4 regions of the Nocardioides sp. WG-D5 genome follow, and region 2 is predicted to be linked to each of the others. Evidence: riboswitches for the same ligand, from Rfam matches in the RefSeq annotation. Region 2 holds a riboswitch; each other region holds the start of a gene.

Region 1 (5,238 bases), 160 kb from region 2:
CAGTCCGGGCCGTTCTCGATGGCACAGACAGCGGCGTCGCTCCAGTCGTCCCAGCTCAGGTCGTCGATGGCGTCGGTGGTGGTCGGGTTCTCGTTCATGGTCACGCCTTTGCGGTCGGAGTGGTCGAAGTGGACTGCTTGCTGGCCTGGATACCGGCGCGCGAGCGCAGGTAGTACAGGCTCTTGATGTTCGGGTCGAGCAGCGCGAGCTTGTGGATCTTGCTGATGTACTGCGGGGTCGCGTCGGCCTGGAAGAACAGGTTCAGCGACTGGGCCTGGTCGATGTAGACCTGCCGGTCGGAGGCCCGGGCGAGCAGGATCTCCTGGTCGATCTCATAGCCGGTCCGGAAGACCTCCTTCTCGTGGTCGTCGAGCCACGAGACGTGCTGGACCGAGCCGCCGTGGTCGATGATGTCGGAGATGTGGGCCTGGTCGTAGACGCCACGCTCCTTCATCACCTCGACGAGGTTCTGGTTGGCCCGCGGCATCTCGCCGGCGGAGGTGGTCTGGTTCCAGACGTTGGCGACGTACGGCTCGATGCCCTGGCTGGTGCCGCCGACGATCACCGCGGTGCTCATCGTCGGCGCGATCGCCATGAGGTGGGAGTTGCGCCGTCCGACGCACCACTCGGGGATGCCGGCGACCGAGCCCATCCACCGCGAGGCGGCGTCGGCACGGGACGAGATCCGCTCGAAGATGTCCTTGTTCAGCGCTGCCGCCTTGTCCGACTCGAACGGCACCCGCTGCTTCTGCAGGTAGTCGTGGTAGCCCATCACGCCGAGGCCCAGGCTGCGGGCCTTCTCGGTGTAGCGCACCGCCCGCTCCAGACCGCGGATGGTACGCGCCTTGCGCAGGAACGCCTCGGCGACCGCGTCCAGGAAGACGGTCGCGACGTACGCGGTGTCCTGGTCCTTCCACTCGTCGTAGGTCGACAGGTTCAGCGAGGAGAGCACGCAGGTGTAGGAGTGGTCCTCGTCGCTGAAGAGGGTGATCTCCGAGCACAGGTTGGAGGCCTTGTTGGCCAGGCCGTTGGCCTGGTAGGACTCGGTCTGCGCCGCGTTGACGGTGTCGACCTTCCAGATGTAGCCCTTGCCCAGCACGACCCGGATCTTCAGCACCCGCTGGTAGCGCTCCAGCGCGTCCTTGTCGCCGGCGAGCATCCGGTCGATGAAGGCCTGGCTGAAGATCCAGCCGACGTTCTTGTTGGCCGGCTCGCGGAAGATCAGGTCGGCGAGCTCGTAGAAGTCCGGGTGGTCCACGGGCAGGTAGCCCGCCCAGGAGCCGCGGCGGGTGGCGCCCTGGCTGATCTGGTTGGTCATCTCCACGAAGTTGCAGAAGACCGGGACCACGCCGTTGGCCTTGCCGTTGTCGCTGAACTTCGCGCCGCGCGGCCGGACGTCACCGAGGTACGCCGAGGTGCCGAACCCGTTCTGGGACAGGATCGCGGCCTCCTTGAGGGTCTCGTAGAAGCCCCAGACCGAGTCCTCGACGTAGGACCCCTCGCACGAGACCGGCAGGCCGCGGTCGGTGCCGAGGTTGGACAGCACCGGCGTCGAGGGGGAGAGCCAGCCGTTCCAGATCGCCTCGAAGAACGGCTCCGTCCAGGAGACGCCGTCCTCGCGGGGGTACATCTCGTCGGCCAGCCCGCCGGCGGTGGCCGCGATGGTCTCGTAGCGCTCGCGGACGCTCTGGTCCGCGACGGTGTACTTGGCCTTGAACATCGCGTAGCCCGCGGTGGTCATGAAGGCAGGCACGGTGCCCTCGTCCTGCAGTGCCTTGCGCTCGGCGGAGAGCGCCTCCCAGCTGGTGCTGCTCATCAGAACTCGAACTCCGTCTCGCCGATGTTGCGGTTGTATTCGTTGCCGGTGACCTGGAAGAAGTCGTGGAACTGGGTGCCGTTGATGCCGGCGTAGAACCACTCGGCGACCGGGTTGGTCTCGACCCCGAACAGCGGCTCCATCCGCATGTTCTCCAGGGTCATGTCGATGCGGGAGCGCACGAAGGCCTCCAGATCGGCCTGCTCGATGCCGGTGATCGGCCCGTGGGCGAAGAGCATCTCCACGATCCGGGCCTCGTGGGCGTAGAGGTGCTCGGCGACGCCGCGGACGCGGGCGAAGAGGTCGTCGCGCTCGGCCTCGAACTTGTCGGCCGGGACGGTCGCGGCGTACTCGTCCAGCGTCGTGTTGAACAGCCAGGCACCGCCGGTGGCGTGCAGGTTCTCGTCGCGGGCGGAGAAGTTGATGCCGCTGATCACGTTCTGCAGCAGGTTCTTGCCACCGGACTGGAAGTGCTTGAGGAAGGCGAAGTTGGAGTAGAGGACGCAGTTCTCCATCAGCGTGAAGACGCTCAGCGCGTAGAGCAGGTCCTCGTCGGCGATGGCGTCCCACACGAAGGCGATCCGCTCGGCCAGCACCGGGTCGTTCTTGTAGGAGTCGTAGAACTCCTCGGTGTCGATCATCAGCGTCTTGTTGAGCTTCGCGTAGAACGGCGCGTGCATGTTCAGCTCGGCGAAGGAGAAGGCGTTGGTCATCATCTGGATCTCGGGCCGCGGGAACGCGTGGAAGAGCCGGTCGCCCCACACCTCGCCGCCGAGGATCAGCTCGTAGATGGTGAACAGCTTCAGCGTCGTCTTGACCGCAGCCTGCTCGGCGTCGGTCATGTTGACCAGGAAGTCCTGCTTGTCGTTCTCGACCGGGATCTCCTCGGCGGTCCAGAAGATGCTCCGCTGCTTCTTGGCCAGGTCCTCGGCCATCGGATAGTCGAAGACGTACGCCGACTTCTCGGTGCGGATCGGTAGACCCTCGGTGTCGATCAAGCCCATACCCCCCTTGTTCAGGCGGGCCCCGCGGCCCGCTGGATGTCTCGTGCATCCGTGCCGGGGCAGGAGAGGACGGCGTCGTACGCGCTCGATCCCCTGACCTTCCCTCGAGGTCGCGGACCCCACCATGAGGTGGGCACTGGCAGGTCTTCGGACTCGTGGGCGTCTCGTGCTCGGTCCTAGTGGCCGTCGCTTCCCAGGAGCCGGCTTGCTCCCAGTGCTTCGTGACGGCGGTCGTTCCCACTCACCGCTGCGGGGCAGTCCCGGACTCGCACCGGGTTCCCTCTTGCCTCTCCCGCCTCGTCGCCGAGGTGGGAGAACCAGCTGCGGGCACCACTATATGCGGGAATTACACCAATGCAACTTCCTAGATCTTGTGTTTCGCCGACTCCATGGAACGCTGTGGGTGCGGCCAGCGTCCCGACGTGGCATGATGCCGCCAACGGACATGAGGAAGCCGGTGGAACTCCGGCACAGTCGCGCTACTGTGACACCGCCTCGCGGCGGTGGAGTCAGACCCGAATGTCCGTCCAACCCCAACGAACAGGGACGCAGGTATCCCTGAGGAGGACATATGTCGCAGCACGCTGTGGCGCCGGTCGCCGGCGCAGATCTGCCCACCATCCCGCTCCGTGAGCTCGCCCCCTGGGCGCTCTTCTTCGGTCTGCTCGGTCTCCTGGCGCTCTTCTTCATCAGCGCCGACCAGGGCGCCGTCTCGATCCCGTCGGGCACCCTGATCCACGAGTGGGTCCACGACGGTCGTCACCTGCTCGGCTACCCCTGCCACTGATGAGCCCGCGTGCCTTTCTCGTACGCGGCCTCCTAGCCGGCCTCCTCGCCGGAGTCGCCACCTTCCTGGTGGCGTACGCCGTCGGTGAGCCGCAGGTCGGTGCTGCCATCGCGCTGGAGGAGGCCGGCGGCGACGGACACTCGCACTCGCATGCCGCCGAAGGTGCTGAGGGCGAGGAGGAGGCCGCCGAGGTCTCCCGCACCAACCAGAGCACCTGGGGGCTGCTGACCGGCACCCTCGCGGTCGGCGTCGCGCTCGGCGGCATCGTCGGGCTGGTCGCCGCGGCAACGCTGGGTCGTCTGGGACGGCTCACGCCGGGCCAGTCGACGGCGCTGGTCACCCTGATCGGGTTCGTCGCGGTCGCACTCGTGCCGTTCCTCAAATACCCGGCGACCCCGCCGGCGGTCGGCAGCGGCGACACCATCGGCGTACGCACCGCGGTCTACTTCGCCTTCCAGGCCCTCTCGGTCGTGGCGGCGGTGGTCGTGACGTACGCCGCGGTGCGGCTGCGCGGGCGGTTCGGCACCTACCTCGCCGTCGTCGGCGCGACCGCGGCCTACCTGGCCGTGATGGTCGTCGCCGGAGAGCTGTTCACGACGGTCAACGAGGTCGGGGACTTCCCGGCCGACACGCTGTGGTTCTTCCGCCGGGCCTCGCTGATCACGCTCGCCACGATGTGGGGCGTGCTCGGAGTGGCACTGACCGGACTGGTCATTCGTCTGTACGCGGCAGAGCGCGCTGTCGCGGAACGCAAGGCCCTGGCCGCCAGCCTGTGAGCTAGCGGGGGAGGCGGTAGGCCTCCACGGGACGGCCGCCGTCCAGGTGATCGCGCACGATCACCCGGGCGGCGGCCGCTTCCACGTTGCCGTACCAGACGTCGTCGGGCTGCACGCTGAGCACCGGCGCCTGGTTGCACGGGAACTGGCAGCCGGTGTGGGTGATCAGCAGGTCGTCGTCGCCGAGACCGGCCTCCATCGCGCCCAGGACGACCGCCCTGGCCACCTCCTCGGAGCCCTTCGCGGTGCAGCGCGGGCCGCGGCAGATCAGCACCTGACGTACGTGGCCGGGGACCCGCTCCCAGGCGGGGGAGGTGAGCCCGGGCTCGGTGCCGGTGATCGGTCTGGTCTCGGCCAGCACCTCGGCGAGCTCGTCACGCGTGGTCGCCAGAGCGGTCGCCACCTGGATCGTGGGAGGCTCGCCCGCGCGCTCGCGCCACCAGTGGGCCGCGATCCGGCGCAGCCAGGAGTGGCCCGGGGCGAGCGGGCCGAGGCTGACCCCGGCCAGGGTGATCGTCTCCGCACCGGCGTCGGCGAGCCGGGTCAGCTCTGCGGAGAGGGACGGGCCGCCCATCTGCAGGAAGGCGAGGCTCGCGTCGAGCTCGCCGGCCCAACCGAGCAGGTCCTGGCGGCGGTCGACGTCGGTCACCGACATCCCGACGACCACCCTCATCCGAGGCTCCGGACCCAGGCGACCGCCTCGGCGACGTCGTCGACGGTGCGGACGCCGTCGGCGGCGGTGGGTCGGCGTACGACCACGACGGGCACGCCGAGCTCGGCGGCCGCGGCCATCTTCGGCCAGGTGAAGGTGCCGCCGGAGTCCTTGGTGATGAGCACGTCGGTGCGGTGCTCATG
Region 2 (5,238 bases):
AGGGGCTTGCCGACGGTGGCCTCGAGCTTCGGGTAGAGGTCGGAGACCTCGCGCCCGACCAGCCGCTGGACGATCTGGTCCTCGGTGACCGCGGCGATCGGGTCGGTGGAGATGTAGGCGCCGTCGCGCATCACCGTGATGGTGTCGCACAGCGCGAACACCTCGTCGAAGCGGTGCGAGATGAAGACGACGGCGCAGCCCTGGTCGCGCAGCGTGCGCGCCACGGTCATCAGCCGCTCGACCTCGTTGCCCGACAGGGCCGCAGTCGGCTCGTCCATGATCAGGACCTTGGCGTCGAGGGAGAGCGCCTTCGCGATCTCGATCAGCTGCTGGTCGGCGATCGAGAGGCCCTCGGTCGGGCGGTCGGGCTCGATCGGCACGCCGAGCCGGGCGAAGAGCTCGACGACCTCGGTGCGCATCGCGGCACGGTCGATCCTGCCCCAGCGGTTGGTCGGCTGGCGCCCCATGAAGATGTTCTCGGTGACCGAGAGGTCGGGGAAGAGGGTCGGCTCCTGGTAGATGACCGCGACTCCGGCCTGCTTGGCCTCGGCGGTGTTGCGGAAGTCGACATGCTCCCCGGCGAGCAGGTAGTCGCCCGCGTCGCGGCGGTAGAGCCCGGCGACGATCTTGACCAGCGTCGACTTCCCGGCTCCGTTCTCCCCCACGAGCGCGTGGATGGATCCGGCCTCGACCCGGAGGCTTCCAGACCGGAGGGCGCGTACGGGGCCGAACGACTTGGCCACGTCCCGCAGCTCCAGTGCGGCGGGTGTGTCCGGCATGGGCAGCTCCTCGAATTGAAAGGTTTCAAGCCTGGTTTACGCTAGTGATGGCAATCACATACGTCAACACTCTTCGGCCGCTAATTTGAGCGAGGTTCGGACTTTGTCGTCAGACCGGCACGACGCCCACCCACATCCAGGCGGGAATCCTGCCGCGTCAGACCGCGTTCAGAGACCCATGCACGCACTCTGGGTATGGGCACATCCGCACGCGTCGTCGCTCAACGGACGGCTGCAGGAGGCGGGCCGGAACGCTCTCGTCGCGGCCGGCTGGACCGTCGACGAGATCGACCTCTATCGAGAAGGTTTCAATCCACTTCTGGTGGAGCGGGGCGAGGCCGACGTACGCCGCCACCAGGACCGCCTGCGGGAGGCCGATCTGCTGGTCGTGCAGTTCCCGCTGTGGTGGTATTCGGTGCCGGCCATCCTGAAGGGCTGGATCGACCGGGTCTTCGAGTCGGGATTCGCCTTCGACGTACCGGATCCGGAGACCGGCAAGCCCCTCAAGTACGGCAAGGGCGGCCTGGCCGGCAAGCGCGCGCTGACCATCGTCACCGCCGGCGATCGGGCCGCGACCCTGGGCCCGCGCGGGATCAGCGGCCACATCGAGGACGTCCTGTGGCCGCTCCTGCACGGCACGTTCTGGTACACCGGGATGGACCCGCTGCGCCCCCACCTGATCACCGACGCCGACACCGTCGACACCGAGGCGATGGCGCGGATCGAGGCCGATCTGAGCGTACGTCTCGAGGGCGTGATGACCGAGCCGCGGATCGCCTACCGGCCGATGGTCGAGGAGCAGTACGACCACACCATCAAGCTCCACGACTCGGTCGCGCCCGGAGAGGACGGGCTCCGCGCCCACCGTGAGGGCTGACGGGCCCGCCTGCTACGGTCTTCGGGCCAGCCGCTCGGGACGTAGTCCCGGCACGGGAACCCGGTGAGAGCCCGGGACTGACGCGCAGCGGTGTGGGTGACGGACGGGACACTGTGCCACTGGGCCCTCGGGCCTGGGAAGGCGTCTCGCGCCGGTCGATCCCGAGTCCGAAGACCTGCTGGCCCTGCAGCAGACCGCTGCCGGTCAGCACGGGCGACGCGTACCAGCCCGCGACCCGCTCGAGGACCGACGTGCACCTGTCCCGCACCATCCGAACGACCCTGGCCCGAACGATCGCCGTGAGCACCGCTCTGGTGCTCGGCGCCGCCCTGACCGGCTGCGGAGCCGATCAGCCCGCCGACGCGCAGAAGGCGGCCGCCGGGACCGCCGGCTTCCCACTCACGATGACCAACTGCGGGCGCGAGATCACGCTCGATGCACCACCCGAGCGGGTCGTCTCGCTCAACCAGGGCTCCACCGAGATCCTGCTCTCGCTCGGCCTCGCCGACCGGATGGCCGGCACCGCGGTCTGGACCGACCCGGTGCTCGACTCGCTCGCCGAGGACAACGAGCGCGTGCCGCGGCTCGCCGACAACTGGCCCTCCTACGAGCGCGTGCTGGAGACCGAGCCCGACTTCATCACCGCCTCCTTCATCAGCACCCTCGGAGAGGGCGGGGTGACCACGCCGGAGGACCTGGAGAGGCTGGGTGTCGGCTCCTACCTCTCCCCTGCCGAGTGCCTCAAGGACAACGAGGGCGACGACGACGGCACCCGTCTCGACCCCCTCGAGATCGAGACGATCTACCAGGAGATCACCGAGCTGGCGCGGATCTTCGGCGTCCCCGAGCGCGGCGAGCAACTGGTCGCCGACCTGTCCCGGCGCCTCGAGGCCGCCGAGAGCAAGGCGCCGGCGGGTGAGGTGAGCGCGATGTACTGGTTCGCCAACTCCGAGTCGCCCTACCTGGCCGGTTGCTGCGGCGGCCCAGGCATCATCGGCCGCGCTCTCGGCATCGAGAACGTCTTCGACGACACGACCGACGAGTGGCCGCAGATCAACTGGGAGACCGTCGCCGAGCGCAACCCTGACGTCATCGTCTTGGGCGACCTGACCCGCAAGAGCCAGACCGCCGAGACCGCCCGCGCCAAGATCGACTATCTGAAGAACAACCCGGTCACCGCGCAGATGGACGCGGTGAAGAACGACCGTTTCGTGACGCTGTCCGGCGCCGAGCTCAACCCCTCGATCCGCACCGTTTACGCGGTCGAGAACGTCGCCGACCAGCTGGCCGCTCTCGGCCTCCGCTGATGGCGGTCCGCGCACTCCCTCGCGCCGGTGTCCTGCTGGCCCTGGCTCCCCTGGTGGTGGTCGCCTCGGTCGCGGGCGCCATCACCGTCGGACCCTCCGACCTGAGCATCGCCGACGTCTACGGTGTCGTCGCGGACCGGGCCGGTCTCGGGGCCTCCGACCTGACCCTGCTCCAGCAGAGCATCGTGTGGGACCTGCGGCTGCCGCGTACGTTGCTCGCGGGGATCTGCGGGGCGGGCCTGGCCATCTGCGGGGTCATCCTGCAGTCGCTGCTGCGCAACCCGCTCGCCGACCCGTTCGTGCTCGGCATCTCCTCGGGCGCCTCCACCGGAGCGGTCTCGATCGTCGTCCTCGGCATCGGGTCGGGCGCGGTCGGGCTCTCCACCGGGGCCTTCGTGGGCGCGCTGGCCTCGTTCGCGCTCGTGCTGCTGCTCGCCTCCCTCGCCGGGGGCACCACCGACCGGCTCATCCTGGCCGGCATCGCCGCGACCCAGCTCTTCTCGGCACTCACCTCGTTCATCGTGTTCACCGCGGCCGACGCCGAGCAGACGCGCGGGGTGCTGTTCTGGCTGCTCGGGTCGCTCTCCTCGGCGAGCTGGACCGACGTGCTCGTGTGCGGGGTGATCGTGCTCGGCGGGCTGCTCTGCTGCGTTCTCGGGGCGGGATGGCTGGACGCGTTCGCGTTCGGCAACGACGCGGCGGCCTCGCTCGGCGTCGACGTCGCGCGCATCCGGGCGGCGCTGCTGGTGCTGACGGCGCTGATGACCGCCGTCATCGTCTCGACGTCGGGAGCGATCGGCTTCGTCGGGCTGGTCCTTCCCCATCTCGCCAGAGCGCTCGTCGGGGTCGGACACCGGCTGCTGCTCCCCGCCACCGCGCTGCTCGGAGCGATCTTCCTGATCTGGGTCGACACCGCGGCCCGGACCGTGATCGACCCCGAGGAGCTCCCCGTCGGGGTGGCGACCGCGCTGGTCGGGGTGCCTGCCTTCGCACTGGTGCTGATGAGGGCACGCCGATGACCGCGCTCGAGGCCGGCCGGGTCAGCTGGGCGCCTCGTGGCCGACTCGTCGTCGATGACGTGTCCCTCCAGGTCGAGGACGGCGCCACCGTCGGGCTGCTCGGGCCCAACGGGTCCGGGAAGTCCTCGCTGATCCGGATCCTGGCCGGGCTACGCCCACCGTCGTCCGGAGAGGTCCTGCTCGACGGCAGCCCGCTCGCCGGCATGTCCCGGCGTCATCTCGCACGCCGGCTCGCGGTCGTCGAGCAGGAGCCGGCGACCAGCCAAGACCTCCGCGTACGCGACGTCGTCGCCCTCGGCCGGATCCCGCACCGCCCGGCCTGGGCGCCCGACAGCGCCCAGGACCGCGCCGTCATCGAGGAGGCCGCCACCCATGCCGGCATCGCCGACCGCCTCGAGCAGCGCTTCTCGACCCTGTCGGGCGGCGAGCGGCAGCGTACGCAGATCGCCCGGGCGCTCGTCCAGGAGCCGGAGATCCTGCTCCTGGACGAGCCGACGAACCACCTCGACGTACGTCACCAGCTGGCGCTGCTCGCGCTGGTCCGCCGGATGCCCACGACCTGCCTGGTCGCCCTGCACGACCTCAACCTCGCCGCCGCCTACTGCGATCAGGTCTTCGTGCTCGCCGAGGGCCGCGTCGTGGCCGGAGGCCCGCCCGCCGAGGTGCTGACCGAGTCCCTGATCGCCGAGGTCTACGGCGTCCGCGCCCGGGTGCACGACGACGAGGGCCTCGTCATCCGCTTCCTCGGTCCGGTCAGCGCCTAGAGCTGCGAGTCGTAGACGCGTACGTAGTCCACGACCATGCGCTGGGGGAACTGGGTCGTGCCGTCGGGGTTGCCGGGCCAGTTGCCGCCGACCGCGACGTTGAGGATGAAGAAGAACGGCTGGTCGAAGACCCAGGGGTTCGCGCCGGTGTTGGCGGTGGTGAAGGTCTGGTAGGCGACCCCGTCGACGGACCAGGTGATCGAGCCGGGCCGCCAGTCGATGGCGAAGGTGTGGAACGTGTCGGCGAAGGACCAGCCCTGCGGGTGCATGTACCGGCCGGTGATGCCGTTGCCTCCGGAGTAGCCCGGGCCGTGCAGCGTGCCGTGCACGAGATGGGGCTCGTAGCCGACGTTCTCCATGATGTCGATCTCGCCGGCGTTGGGCCACGGCGTGCTCGGGAACTGGCCGCCGAGCATCCAGAACGCCGGCCAGATGCCCTGCCCACGCGGGATCTGGATGCGCGCCTCCAGCCGTCCGAACTTCGGCTGGACC
Region 3 (5,238 bases), 180 kb from region 2:
TCGACGGGCTCGGCCGCCGAAGACTCCTCCGCCGCAGACTGCCGCAGACGGCCTGCCGCGGCCGAAACAGGCGCCGTGTCCCCGGGCACCACGATCAGCGAGAAGTAGGGCACCGAGGACGGGTCCACATCGGCCACCGGCAGCCAGCGCTCCTCGGGCTGCGAGGCACGCTCGACGTACCAGGCACCCTCGAGCCGGCCGGCCGCGGCCAGCGCGGAGCGGACCGCCGGGAAGGTCCGGCCGAGCTTCATGATGATCGCGGCCTCGGTGTCGGCGAGACGCCGGGCGAGCTCGGGCTCGGGCAGGGTCCCGGGCAGCACGGTGAGGACGTCGGTCTGGCGCACCAGCGGCGTCGAGACGGCGGCGGTCGCGGCCGCGAAGGCCGGGACGCCCGGCACGACGGAGGTCTCGTAGACCTCCTTGAACCGGTCGTGGAGATACATCGAGGAGCCGTAGAAGAGCGGGTCGCCCTCGGCGAGCAGGACCACGTCACGGCCGGCGTCGAGGTGGGCGGAGAGCCGGACCGCGCAGGACTCGTAGAACTCGGCCATCGCCCCGACGTAGCCACCCGGGTGCGAGGTGGTGCCGGTGGTGACCGGGTAGCGCAGCTCCTCCTCGACCGCGTCGGCCGGGATCAGCGAGGAGGCGATCCGGCGGGCGTGGGACTGCTTGCGCACCCCGGCGTGGTAGGCGATCACCGGTGCCGCGCCGATCAGCCGGGCGGCCTTGAGGGTGATCAGCTCGGGATCGCCCGGGCCGATGCCGACGACGGTGAACCGTCCCAGAGCCTGCTGAGTGCTGCTCATTCCTGCTCCTGGGCGAGTGCGTTGAGTGCGGACGAGGTCATCGCAGAGCCGCCACGGCGACCACGGACGGTGACGTAGGGGATGTCGATCCCGTGGTCGTCGGCGAAGGAGGCGAGCGCCTCCTTGGACTCGGCGGCGCCGATGAAGCCGACCGGGCAGCCGACGATCGCGGCCGGCCGCGGACCGCCGTCGAGGATCGTCTCGAGCAGGTGGAAGAGCGCCGTCGGAGCGTTGCCGATGGCGACCACGGCGCCCTCGAGGTAGGGCTCCCACAGCGACAGCGCGGCCGCGGTGCGGGTCGTCCCCCAGGCCCGGGCCAGCGCCGGGACGCGGTCGTGGCCGAGCATGCAGAGCACCTCGTTGTCGCGCGGCAGCCGGCTGCGGGTGACCCCGGTGGCGACCATCGTCGCGTCGCACAGGATCGGCGCCCCGGCCTCGAGCGCACCACGCGCGGCCTTCACCAGACCGGGGTGGATGACCAGGTCGGAGGCGAGGTCGACCTGTCCGCTGCCGTGGATCATCCGCACCGCGAGCCGCTCGGCGTCGGCGGGCACCGCGGAGAGGTCGGCCTCGCGCCGGATGGTCGCGAAGGAGTCGACATAGATCGCCGGCCCCTGGTCGATGTAGTCGTAGCGCCGGGTCGGGCGCACCTGCGGCGCCGGCACGAGTACGCCGCGCCACGGCGTCACCACGACCGCCGGCGCCCGCTCCACCAGCGCCTCGACGGCAGCCCGGTCCAGGGCTCCGTCGGTGGCGGCGACATGCTCGCCCCCGGGCACCTCGCCGAACGCCAGCTCCGCGGCCGGCGCCGGCACCCGGTCGTCGGCCTCGACCGGCTCGACGAGCGGGCCGCCGAGCTCGGAGACGTGCCAGGCAGCCGACGGCCCCTCGCCGCGTACGTCCAGGAAGCGCGAGGCGAGCGCGACCAGCCGGGAGGCGGCCTCGGCGAGCGGCACGACCGGTCCCCACGAGTCGCCGACCCGCAGCTGACCCTCAGCGTCCGAGAGCGCCACCAGACCGAGGTCGCACTCCCGCGCGACCAGGTCGCCGCGACCGTCGTCGAGCACGAAGAGGAACCGCCCGGGCAGCGCCGCCAGCCGGGGCGAGGCGCACAGCAGCCGGTCCAGCGAGGCGGCCACGCCACGCAGGTCGGCCCGGCCGCCGGCGAGCCCGGTCTGCGGGGAGACCATCACGTTGCGTACGAGCTCGTGGGTCTGCGCCGGCACCAGACCGGTCGCCTTCAGCGCGGTGAGCACCTCGCTGGGCAGCGCACCGTCGACGGCGGGCAGGCCGCGTACCTGCAGGTTGGCACGGCCGGTGAGGTAGACACGGCCGTCGCCGTAGGTCTCGGCGACGGAGACCAAGGAGAGCAGCGAGGCCGACGAGACGGAGCCGCCGATCAGGCGCAGCCGCACCAGCAGGCCGTCGTCGGCCGGCCACGGACGGCCGACTCCTGGGCACCGGTCGGATCGGACTCGGGACATCGCCACACCTGCTCTGGTCAGGTGCCCTTCCGCGGGGCACGTGGTGACCTGGCGGCGGGCGCCGCCAGAGCCAGCAGGTCTTCGGACTCGGAATCGATCGGTGCGGGACGCCTTCCCGGAGCCAGGCTCCAGTGGCTGCCCCTCCCGGAGGAGGTGCGTGTACCGCCCGTCATCCTCACCGCTGCGCGTCAGTCCCGGACTCTCACCGGGTTCCCTGACCCCATCAGGCATGGAGTACGACTGGCAGGGCGAGACTACCCACTTGCGGACACGGCGCCGAATTGCTCGCCCTGCGGCGGTGGTCTGTGCCAGTGTTCGGCTACTCGGAACCTTCCACTCGACTTCGCACAGATGGAGTCCCCCGTGACCGGATCGGCTCGTCGGAAGCTGTTCGTTCTCGCGCCCGTCTCCGCGCTGGCGCTCGGTCTCGCCGCATGCGCCACGACGTCGGAGTCGAAGGTCGCGATCGGTCTCGTGGTCCCCACCTCCGGCGCCCACAAGTCGATCGGCACCGACATGTCCCGCGGCTTCCACCTCTACCTCGACCAGCACGGCGGCAAGCTCGGTGGCCGGCTGGTCGACGTCATCGAGGCCGACGAGGGCGAGCGGGTGAAGACCGGGGTCGCCGCGGTGACCAGGCTGATCGAGGACGAGGAGGTCCAGGCGGTCGTCGGGCTGGTGGGCTCGGAGACGGCGCTCGCGGCGAAGGACGTCGCGGAGGGCAGCGAGACACCGCTGATCGTCACCGGCGCCGGGGCCGACCAGTTCGCCGACGGCTCCGACTACCTGTGGCGTACGTCCGTGGCCAACGCAGACCTGGGCGGCGCGCTCGGGGAGGCGGTCGCGCAGGAGACCGAGCGGGGCGCGGCGTACGTCATCGCCTCCGACGACGCCGCCGGCCACGAGTCCTCCGACGGCTTCATGATCGCCTTGGAGGCCGAGGGCGGCGGCATCGCGGGACAGGGCTACACGCCGGCCGACGCGACCGAGGACTGGTCGAGCCTCTTCGCCAAGGTGAAGAAGTCGGGCGCGGACGCGATCTATGCCGCCTACGCCGGGAAGGAGGCCGAGGCGTTCGTGAAGCAGTACCGCGACTCCGGCCTGGCCCGGAGCACCCCGCTCTACGGTCCCGGCTTCCTCACCGAGGGCGACGTGCTGTCCACCCTGGGCGGCGACGCGACCGGGGTGCGGACGGTGCTGCACTACAGCGACGCGATGGACTCGCTGACGAACGCCGCCTTCGTGAAGGACTACCGCGAGAAGTACGACGCCACCCCGACGGCCTACTCGGTGCAGGCCTACGACGCCGCGGCCGCGCTCGACAAGGCGCTCGAGCTCTCCGACGACGTCAACCGCAACGAGATCGCGGACTCCCTGGGATCCGTCGGCACGATCGTCAGTCCCCGGGGGAACTGGACCTTCGACCCCAACCACAACCCCGACCAGCCCTACTTCCTGCGTGTGGTCAAGGGCACCGCCGACGGCCCCCGCAACGTCGTGCTGCAGAAGATCGCCCCAGCCGGAAGCTGAGGCGATCTGCTGCACCTCAGCGATCGGCCTCGATCAGCTCGTGCTCCAGGTCCTCCTCCTTGCGGCGGAGCACGATCGACCCGGCGAGCGCGAGCAGCAGCGCGACGTAGACGACGATCGCGAACGGCGACTGCACCAGCGTCAGCCAGTCCCCCTGGGCGATCTGCAGGGCCGAGCGCAGCTGCCGCTCGAAGATCGGCCCGAGGATCAGCCCGACCACCATCGGCGCCACCGGGTAGCCGTAGCGGCGCATGAAGAAGCCCAGGATGCCGAGCACGAGGAGCACGATGACGTCCTGCGGGCTGAAGTGCACCGCGAAGGCGCCCAGGGCCGCGAACAGCAGGATGCCGGCGTAGAGATAGTGCCGCGGGATCTGGAGGACCTTCACCCACAGCCCGACCAGCGGGAGGTTGAGCACCAGCAGCAGCACGTTGCCGATGTAGAGGCTCGCCACCAGCGGCCAGACCAGGTCGCCGTGGTCCTTGAACAGCAGCGGCCCGGGCTGGATGTTGTAGTGCTGCAGCGCCACCAGGATCACCGCGGCCGTGGCCGAGGTCGGGATGCCGAGGGTCAGCAGCGGCACGAGCACACCGGCCGCCGAGGCGTTGTTCGCCGCCTCGGGCCCGGCGACGCCCTCGATGGCACCGTGGCCGAACTCCTCCTTCGCCTTCCCCCGAGCGAGCTTGCGCTCGGCGGAGTACGACAGGAACGTGCCGACCTCGGCGCCACCGGCCGGCAGGGTGCCGATCGGGAAGCCGATCGCGGTGCCGCGCAGCCACGGCTTCCAGGAGCGCCGCCAGTCCTCACGCGTCATCCAGGTGCGCCAACCCCGGGTGACCGGGACGAGCTGCTGCGGTCCCCGGCGCAGCTGCGCGCCGACGTACAGCGCCTCGCCGACGGCGAAGAGCGCGACCGCGACGACCACGACGTCGATGCCGTCGCTGAGCACGGGTACGCCGAAGGTGAAGCGCATCTGGCCCGACATGCCGTCGACGCCCATGAGCCCGATGAACATCCCGACGCCGAGGGCGGCCAGCCCGCGGGAGACCGAGCGGCCCAGCAGCGCCCCGACCGTGGTGAAGGCGAGCACCATCAGGGCCACCTTCTCGACGGGACCGAGCTTGACCGCGAGGTCCGCGGCCAGGGGCGCCAGGAAGGTGAGCGCGACCGTGGCGAGCGTGCCGGCGACGAACGACCCGATGGCGGCGGTGGCGAGCGCCGCGGCGCCCTTGCCGCGCTTGGCCATCTTGTTGCCCTCGAGGGCGGTGATCATCGAGGACGCCTCGCCGGGCGTGTTGAGCAGGATCGAGGTCGTCGACCCGCCGTACATGCCGCCGTAGTAGATCCCGGCGAAGGTGATCAGCGCGGCCGTCGGGTCCAGGGCGTACGTCAGGGGCAGCAGCAGCGCGACGGTCATC
Region 4 (5,238 bases), 170 kb from region 2:
CACTTGGCCGACTTGACGAACTGGAAGACCCCGATCCGCCAGCCCTGGTTCCACCCGCGCAGCGCGAGGCCGAACGCGGCGGTCGACTTCCCCTTGCCGGGACCGGTGTGGACCATCACCAGCGGCCGGTTGCGGCGCTGGCGGGTGGTGAGCCCGTCGTCGGGTACGTTCAGCGGCTGTCCCTTCGGCATCAGGCAGCGCCCCTTCCCATGGTCGATCCGGTGAACCCGTGGACGGCCGACGTCAGAGCCTCGGCGCTCACCTCGGCGACGGGGACGTGCTCGGCGCCCAGGTGCTCGGCCAGCTGACGCGCCAGCCCGAGCCGCATCGGTCCGCTCTCGGAGTCGATGACGACGGTGGTGACGCCCAGGCCGGCGACGTACGCGGCGGCCTGCTGCGAGCGGCGGACGGCGTCCTTGCCGTGGGTCTGCGCAGTCTTTCGGGACGAGTTGGCGCGACCGTCGGTGACGACCACCAGCAGCGGCCGCAGATCGGGGTCACGCAGGTGCTCGCGCTGCAGCACGCGGGCGGCCTCGAGGAGACCTTCGGCCAGCGGCGTACGTCCTCCGGCGGGCACCTCGTCGAGACGGGCGGCTGCGAGGTCGACCGACCCGGTCGGCGGCAGCACCAGCTCGGCGCCCTCGCCGCGGAAGGTGATCATCCCGACCTTGTCGCGGCGCCGGTAGGCGTCGAGGAGCAGCGAGAGGACCGCAGCCTTCACCTGCGCCATCCGCTTGCGCGCGGCCATGGACCCGGACGCGTCCACGCAGAAGAGCACCAGGTTGGCCTCGCGACCCTCACGGACCGCGGTGCGGAGGTCCTCGATCCGCAGCTCGACCTTCGCGGACGTACGTTGGCGGGCGGCCTGCTTGCCCGCGGCCGCCTTGAGCGTCTCGACGAGGTGGAGCGAGCCGCGGACGCTGGTGTTCGCGCCGATCCGGCGGCCGCTGCTGCCGATCGCCTTGCTCCGGCCGCCGGTGCGGCCGGTGCCCAGGCCGGTGACGGTCAGGAGGCGGGGGCGGTAGGCCGGGGCGGCGGCGGTGACGGACTCGCCTGCGACGCCGGAAGGAGATTGGGCCTGGTCGGGTGCGTCATCGGCTGTGTTGGTCTCGACACCGCTCGCTTCGCTCGCGGGCTCGACCGACGGGGGTTCCGCGTCGGTCGAACCGTCCTCCGCGTCGGTCGAGCCGCCGGAGCCGCTAGGCGGAGGCGTGTCGAGACCAACAGAGTCTTCGCTGTCCGAGCCATCCGAAGGCCCACCCTCCGGGGGCTCCGGCGGCAGCTCCTCGTCGCCGAGGATGCGGTCGAGCAGGTCCTCGTCGAGCCCCGGAGCGTCGAAGGGGTTGCGACGGCGGCGGTGCGGAAGGGCCAGGAGTGCGGCCCGGCGGATGTCTTCGCGGGTGACCTCGGAGCGCCCGGCCCAGGCCGCGTGGGCGACCGCGGTGCGGGCGGTGACGATGTCGGCGCGCAGCCCGTCGACCTCGAAGGCCGCGCAGACCTCGGCGATCTTGAGCAGCCCCGGTGCGGTGAGCCGGACCTTCCCGACCAGCGCACGGGCGGCGGAGACCCGGGCGGTCAGGTCACGCTCGGCGGCCACATAGCGCTCGACGAACGCGGGAGCGTCCAGGTCGAAGGCCATCCGGCGGCGTACGACCTCCGCCCGGAGGGCGGGATCGCGAGGAGCGGCGACCTCGACGGTGAGCCCGAAGCGGTCCAGCAGCTGCGGGCGCAGCTCACCCTCCTCGGGGTTCATGGTGCCGATCAGCACGAACCGGGCGGCGTGCTCGACCGAGACCCCGTCGCGCTCGACCGAGACCCGGCCCATCGCGGCCGCGTCCAGGAGCAGGTCGACCAGGTGGTCGTGGAGCAGGTTGACCTCGTCGACGTAGAGCAGGCCGCGGTGGGCCCGGGCGAGCAGCCCCGGCTCGAACTCGACCGCACCGCGCGACAGCGCGCTCTCCAGATGGAGGGAGCCGACGACCCGGTCCTCGGTGGCACCGACCGGGAGCTCGACCAGCCGCACCGGCCGGCTCTCCACGACCGCGGCAGACCCGAACGGCCCGTCCGGCGACTCCGCGGACGGGTCGGCGGGATCGATCGAGAACCGGTCCCCCGCATAGACCGAGATCGAGGGCAGCACGGCCGCCAGGCCGCGTACGGCCGTCGACTTCGCGGTCCCCTTCTCGCCACGGACCAGGACCCCGCCGATCTCCGGGGAGATCGTGGTGAGCACGAGCGCGAGGCCCATGTCGTCGAGGTCGTCCGCCTGACAGCCGAGGACGGCAGAAAATGGATAGTGCACCGGCATGAGAGGCTCCCGCTCCCTATCGCGTTGGATGGATGGACGCGGGGCCGGTCTTCGGACTTGCCGAGTCCCCCGTGTGGGGCTCGGTTCACCGCAGCGGGCCTGTGCCGGAATCTCACCGGCTTCCCAGATTCTCCCGTCCCACCGTCCTCACCAGCTCTCCTCTCGAGCCGATGACTGGGCAGTCGGGGCACCTCGCGCCTGTGCGGTCACTGTAGCGTCTGGCCTCATGATCGTCGTGGTGGGCATCGGTGCCGGGGGTTGGGACGAGATCCCCGTACGTCACCAGCAGCTGATCCAGGACGCCGCGACCCTCCTCGGCGGCAAGCGTCATCTCGACCTCGTCCCCGACGTCCCCGGCCAGCGGCGCGAGCCCTGGCCCTCGCCGCTGCGCGAGGGGCTCCCGGCCCTGCTCGAGTCGCTGCCGGCGGACGTCCCCGTGGTCGCGCTGGCCTCGGGCGACCCGCTGGTCTCCGGCATCGGCACGACCCTGATCGACCTGCTCGGAGCAGCGAACGTACGCATCGAGCCGACCGTCTCCTCCGTCGCCCTCGCCCGCGCCCGGATGGGCTGGCCGGCCGAGTCGTGCGTGGCCGTGAGTCTGGTCGGCCGCGACGCGTCGCTGGTCGCCCGTGAGCTCGCCCCCGGCCGCCGGATCCTGGCCCTCTCCTCCGACGGGTCGACCCCGGCCGATCTCGCGAACCTGCTGGTCACGAGCGGGTTCGGCGCGTCGACGATGACCGTCCTGGGCGAGCTTGGCGCCGAGACCGAGAGCGCACGAACGGGGACGGCCTCGACCTGGGCGGGCGAGTCACCGCGGCTCAACATCGTCGCGATCGAGTGCGTCGGCGCGCCCTCTCTCGGCTGGGCTGCGGGCCTGCCGGACGACGTCTTCGAGAACGACGGCCAGCTGACCAAGCGCGATCTGCGCGCCTCGGCCCTGGCCCGACTGGCACCCACTCCGGGGGCGCACCTGTGGGACGTCGGCGCCGGCGCCGGCTCGGTCGGGATCGAGTGGATGCGGGCCCACCCCTCCTGCACCACGACGGCCATCGAGGCCAGCCCCGAGCGGGCCGCCAGGATCGCCCGCAACGCGGCCCGCCTCGGCGTACCCGGCCTCGCCGTCGTCGAGGGCCGCGCCCCCGACGCCCTGGCCGGCCTCCGCTCCCCCGACGCGATCTTCATCGGCGGCGGCGCGACCCGCCCCGGCGTCCTCGACACCTGCCTCGCCGCCCTCCGCCCCGGCGGTCGTCTCGTCGTCCACGGCGTCACGCTGGAGACCGAGCAGCTCCTGGCGCGACAGCATGCCGAGCTGGGCGGCGAGCTGACCCGGATCTCCGTGGAGTCCGTCGACACGATCGGCACCTTCCGCGGCTGGGCGCCCCAGCGCACGGTGGTGCAGTGGGCCTACAGCGCGCGCCCTTTACTAGACGATGACACCTTGTGAAGGCGGTGGACTCAACCGGTCGAAGCAACGCTGAGTTGAAGGAGCGTTGTGATGCCGACGGGGAAGCCCTTTTCACAGGAGTGTCGTTCTCGAGTCGTGGATCTGATCTGTGCGGGTATGTCGGCACGGCGGGCTGCTGATGTGGTCGGCGTGGCGAAACCGACCGCGGTGCTGTGGTGGCATCAGGCTTGCCCAGTGCCGATTCCACTTGAGCAGGGTGCGTTACGGGGTGGGCTGGGCACAGTGCTACAGAGTGACCCGAGTGTCCCCGGTACCGACCGTGCAGGCCGTCAGCGTCGTTGTTTGACCGCCCAGGATCGTGCGGTGATCGCTGCAGGACTGGCTGATCGGTGGTCGCAGGCCAAGATCGCTGCGGTGATCGGGCGGGATAGGTCGGTGGTGTGCCGCGAGGTCGCCCGCAACACCGGCCACGATGGTGTCTATCGCGGTGAGGTGGCTCATCGGGCAGCCCACCAGCGCCGCCGGCGTCCCAAGGAGTTCAAGCTGGCCGCGAACCCACGACTGTCTCGGCTGATCGAGACCTGGATGGACCAGGGCTGGTCACCCGGGTTGATCGCGGCGGTGCTGCGCACCGATCACCCCGGTGCCGATCCGGCTGCGAGGATGGGACGGGTGAGTCACGAGACGATCTACCGGGCCCTCTATGTTCAAACCCGCGGTCAGCTCCGAGCCGATCTACATCGATGCCTCTCTACTCGGCGCAAGGCCCGCAAACCTCGTGGCCGTTCCAGCCATGACCCCAGCAAGAACGCCTATGCCGAGGCATTCAAGATCAGTCAACGACCTGCCGAGGTCGCTGACCGAGCCGTTCCGGGGCGCTGGGAGGGCGACTTGATCCTCGGGAGCGGGAACGGCTCAGCGATCGGCACCTTGGTCGAACGCACCACCCGGTTCGTGATCCTGCTCCACCTGCCCGGTCGCCACGACGCCGAGACCGTTGCTGAAGCGATGATCCGCGAGATGGGCACGCTGCCCGATCACCTACGACGCTCGATCACCTGGGACCGTGGCCTTGAACTTGCCCGCTACCAGCACATCCAGGTCGAGCTCGGCACCACCATCTACTTCGCCGATCCACACTCCCCCTGGCAGCGAGGATCCAACGAGAACACCAACCGGCTCCTCAGACACTGGTTCGAGAAGAGCAGCGACCTCTCACGCCACACTCCCCAAGACCTCCAACGCATCGCCGACACCCTCAACCAACGCCCACGCCCTACCCTTGACCTACAGACGCCGGCCCAACGGCTGGCCCAGCTGCTGAACCCAGCAGCCTGACCAACCGTTGCTTCGACCGGTTGAGTCCACCGGCTTCACAAAGTGTCATCGTCTAGTAAAAGATCCGCAGATCATGCGAGGACGATGTGCTTCAGCTCTCCCAAGGTGTCGATCCGGTAAGTAGCCCGGGAGAAGTCCTGAGTGCCGGTGAAGTCGTTGTGTACGACCACGCAGTCGATCCCGGCCG

Evidence for each region. Region 2 has a riboswitch for cobalamin ahead of ACWZJV_RS05825 (ABC transporter substrate-binding protein). Riboswitches for the same ligand answer to the same signal wherever they lie in the genome.
Region 1: another riboswitch for cobalamin. It lies ahead of ACWZJV_RS06685 (ribonucleotide-diphosphate reductase subunit beta); the one in region 2 lies ahead of ACWZJV_RS05825 (ABC transporter substrate-binding protein).
Region 3: another riboswitch for cobalamin. It lies ahead of ACWZJV_RS06755 (nitrite reductase); the one in region 2 lies ahead of ACWZJV_RS05825 (ABC transporter substrate-binding protein).
Region 4: another riboswitch for cobalamin. It lies ahead of ACWZJV_RS06715 (VWA domain-containing protein); the one in region 2 lies ahead of ACWZJV_RS05825 (ABC transporter substrate-binding protein).

Annotation. Positions count from the first base shown of each region.
Region 1 covers NZ_CM132928.1:1,360,652-1,365,889, reverse strand. The annotation lists gene ACWZJV_RS06690 (ribonucleotide reductase N-terminal alpha domain-containing protein) at 101-1,816, opposite strand; gene ACWZJV_RS06685 (ribonucleotide-diphosphate reductase subunit beta) at 1,816-2,820, opposite strand; cobalamin riboswitch at 2,942-3,158, opposite strand; gene ACWZJV_RS06680 (CbtB domain-containing protein) at 3,392-3,607, shown strand; gene ACWZJV_RS06675 (CbtA family protein) at 3,607-4,383, shown strand; gene ACWZJV_RS06670 ((2Fe-2S) ferredoxin domain-containing protein) at 4,385-5,056, opposite strand; gene ACWZJV_RS06665 (cobalt-precorrin-6A reductase) at 5,053-5,238, opposite strand, start outside.
Region 2 covers NZ_CM132928.1:1,196,004-1,201,241, forward strand. The annotation lists gene ACWZJV_RS05815 (sugar ABC transporter ATP-binding protein) at 1-779, opposite strand, end outside; gene ACWZJV_RS05820 (NAD(P)H-dependent oxidoreductase) at 958-1,656, shown strand; cobalamin riboswitch at 1,667-1,853, shown strand; gene ACWZJV_RS05825 (ABC transporter substrate-binding protein) at 1,956-2,963, shown strand; gene ACWZJV_RS05830 (FecCD family ABC transporter permease) at 2,963-3,982, shown strand; gene ACWZJV_RS05835 (ABC transporter ATP-binding protein) at 3,979-4,746, shown strand; gene ACWZJV_RS05840 (glycoside hydrolase family 16 protein) at 4,743-5,238, opposite strand, start outside.
Region 3 covers NZ_CM132928.1:1,378,127-1,383,364, forward strand. The annotation lists gene cobJ (precorrin-3B C(17)-methyltransferase) at 1-806, opposite strand, end outside; gene ACWZJV_RS06750 (precorrin-8X methylmutase) at 803-1,411, opposite strand; partial or broken gene ACWZJV_RS06755 (nitrite reductase) at 2,099-2,290, opposite strand; cobalamin riboswitch at 2,346-2,549, opposite strand; gene ACWZJV_RS06760 (ABC transporter substrate-binding protein) at 2,654-3,820, shown strand; gene ACWZJV_RS06765 (tripartite tricarboxylate transporter permease) at 3,837-5,238, opposite strand, start outside.
Region 4 covers NZ_CM132928.1:1,370,181-1,375,418, forward strand. The annotation lists gene cobO (cob(I)yrinic acid a,c-diamide adenosyltransferase) at 1-191, opposite strand, end outside; gene ACWZJV_RS06715 (VWA domain-containing protein) at 191-2,308, opposite strand; cobalamin riboswitch at 2,333-2,466, opposite strand; gene cbiE (precorrin-6y C5,15-methyltransferase (decarboxylating) subunit CbiE) at 2,535-3,752, shown strand; gene ACWZJV_RS06725 (IS30 family transposase) at 3,804-5,051, shown strand; gene ACWZJV_RS06730 (HAD family hydrolase) at 5,123-5,238, opposite strand, start outside.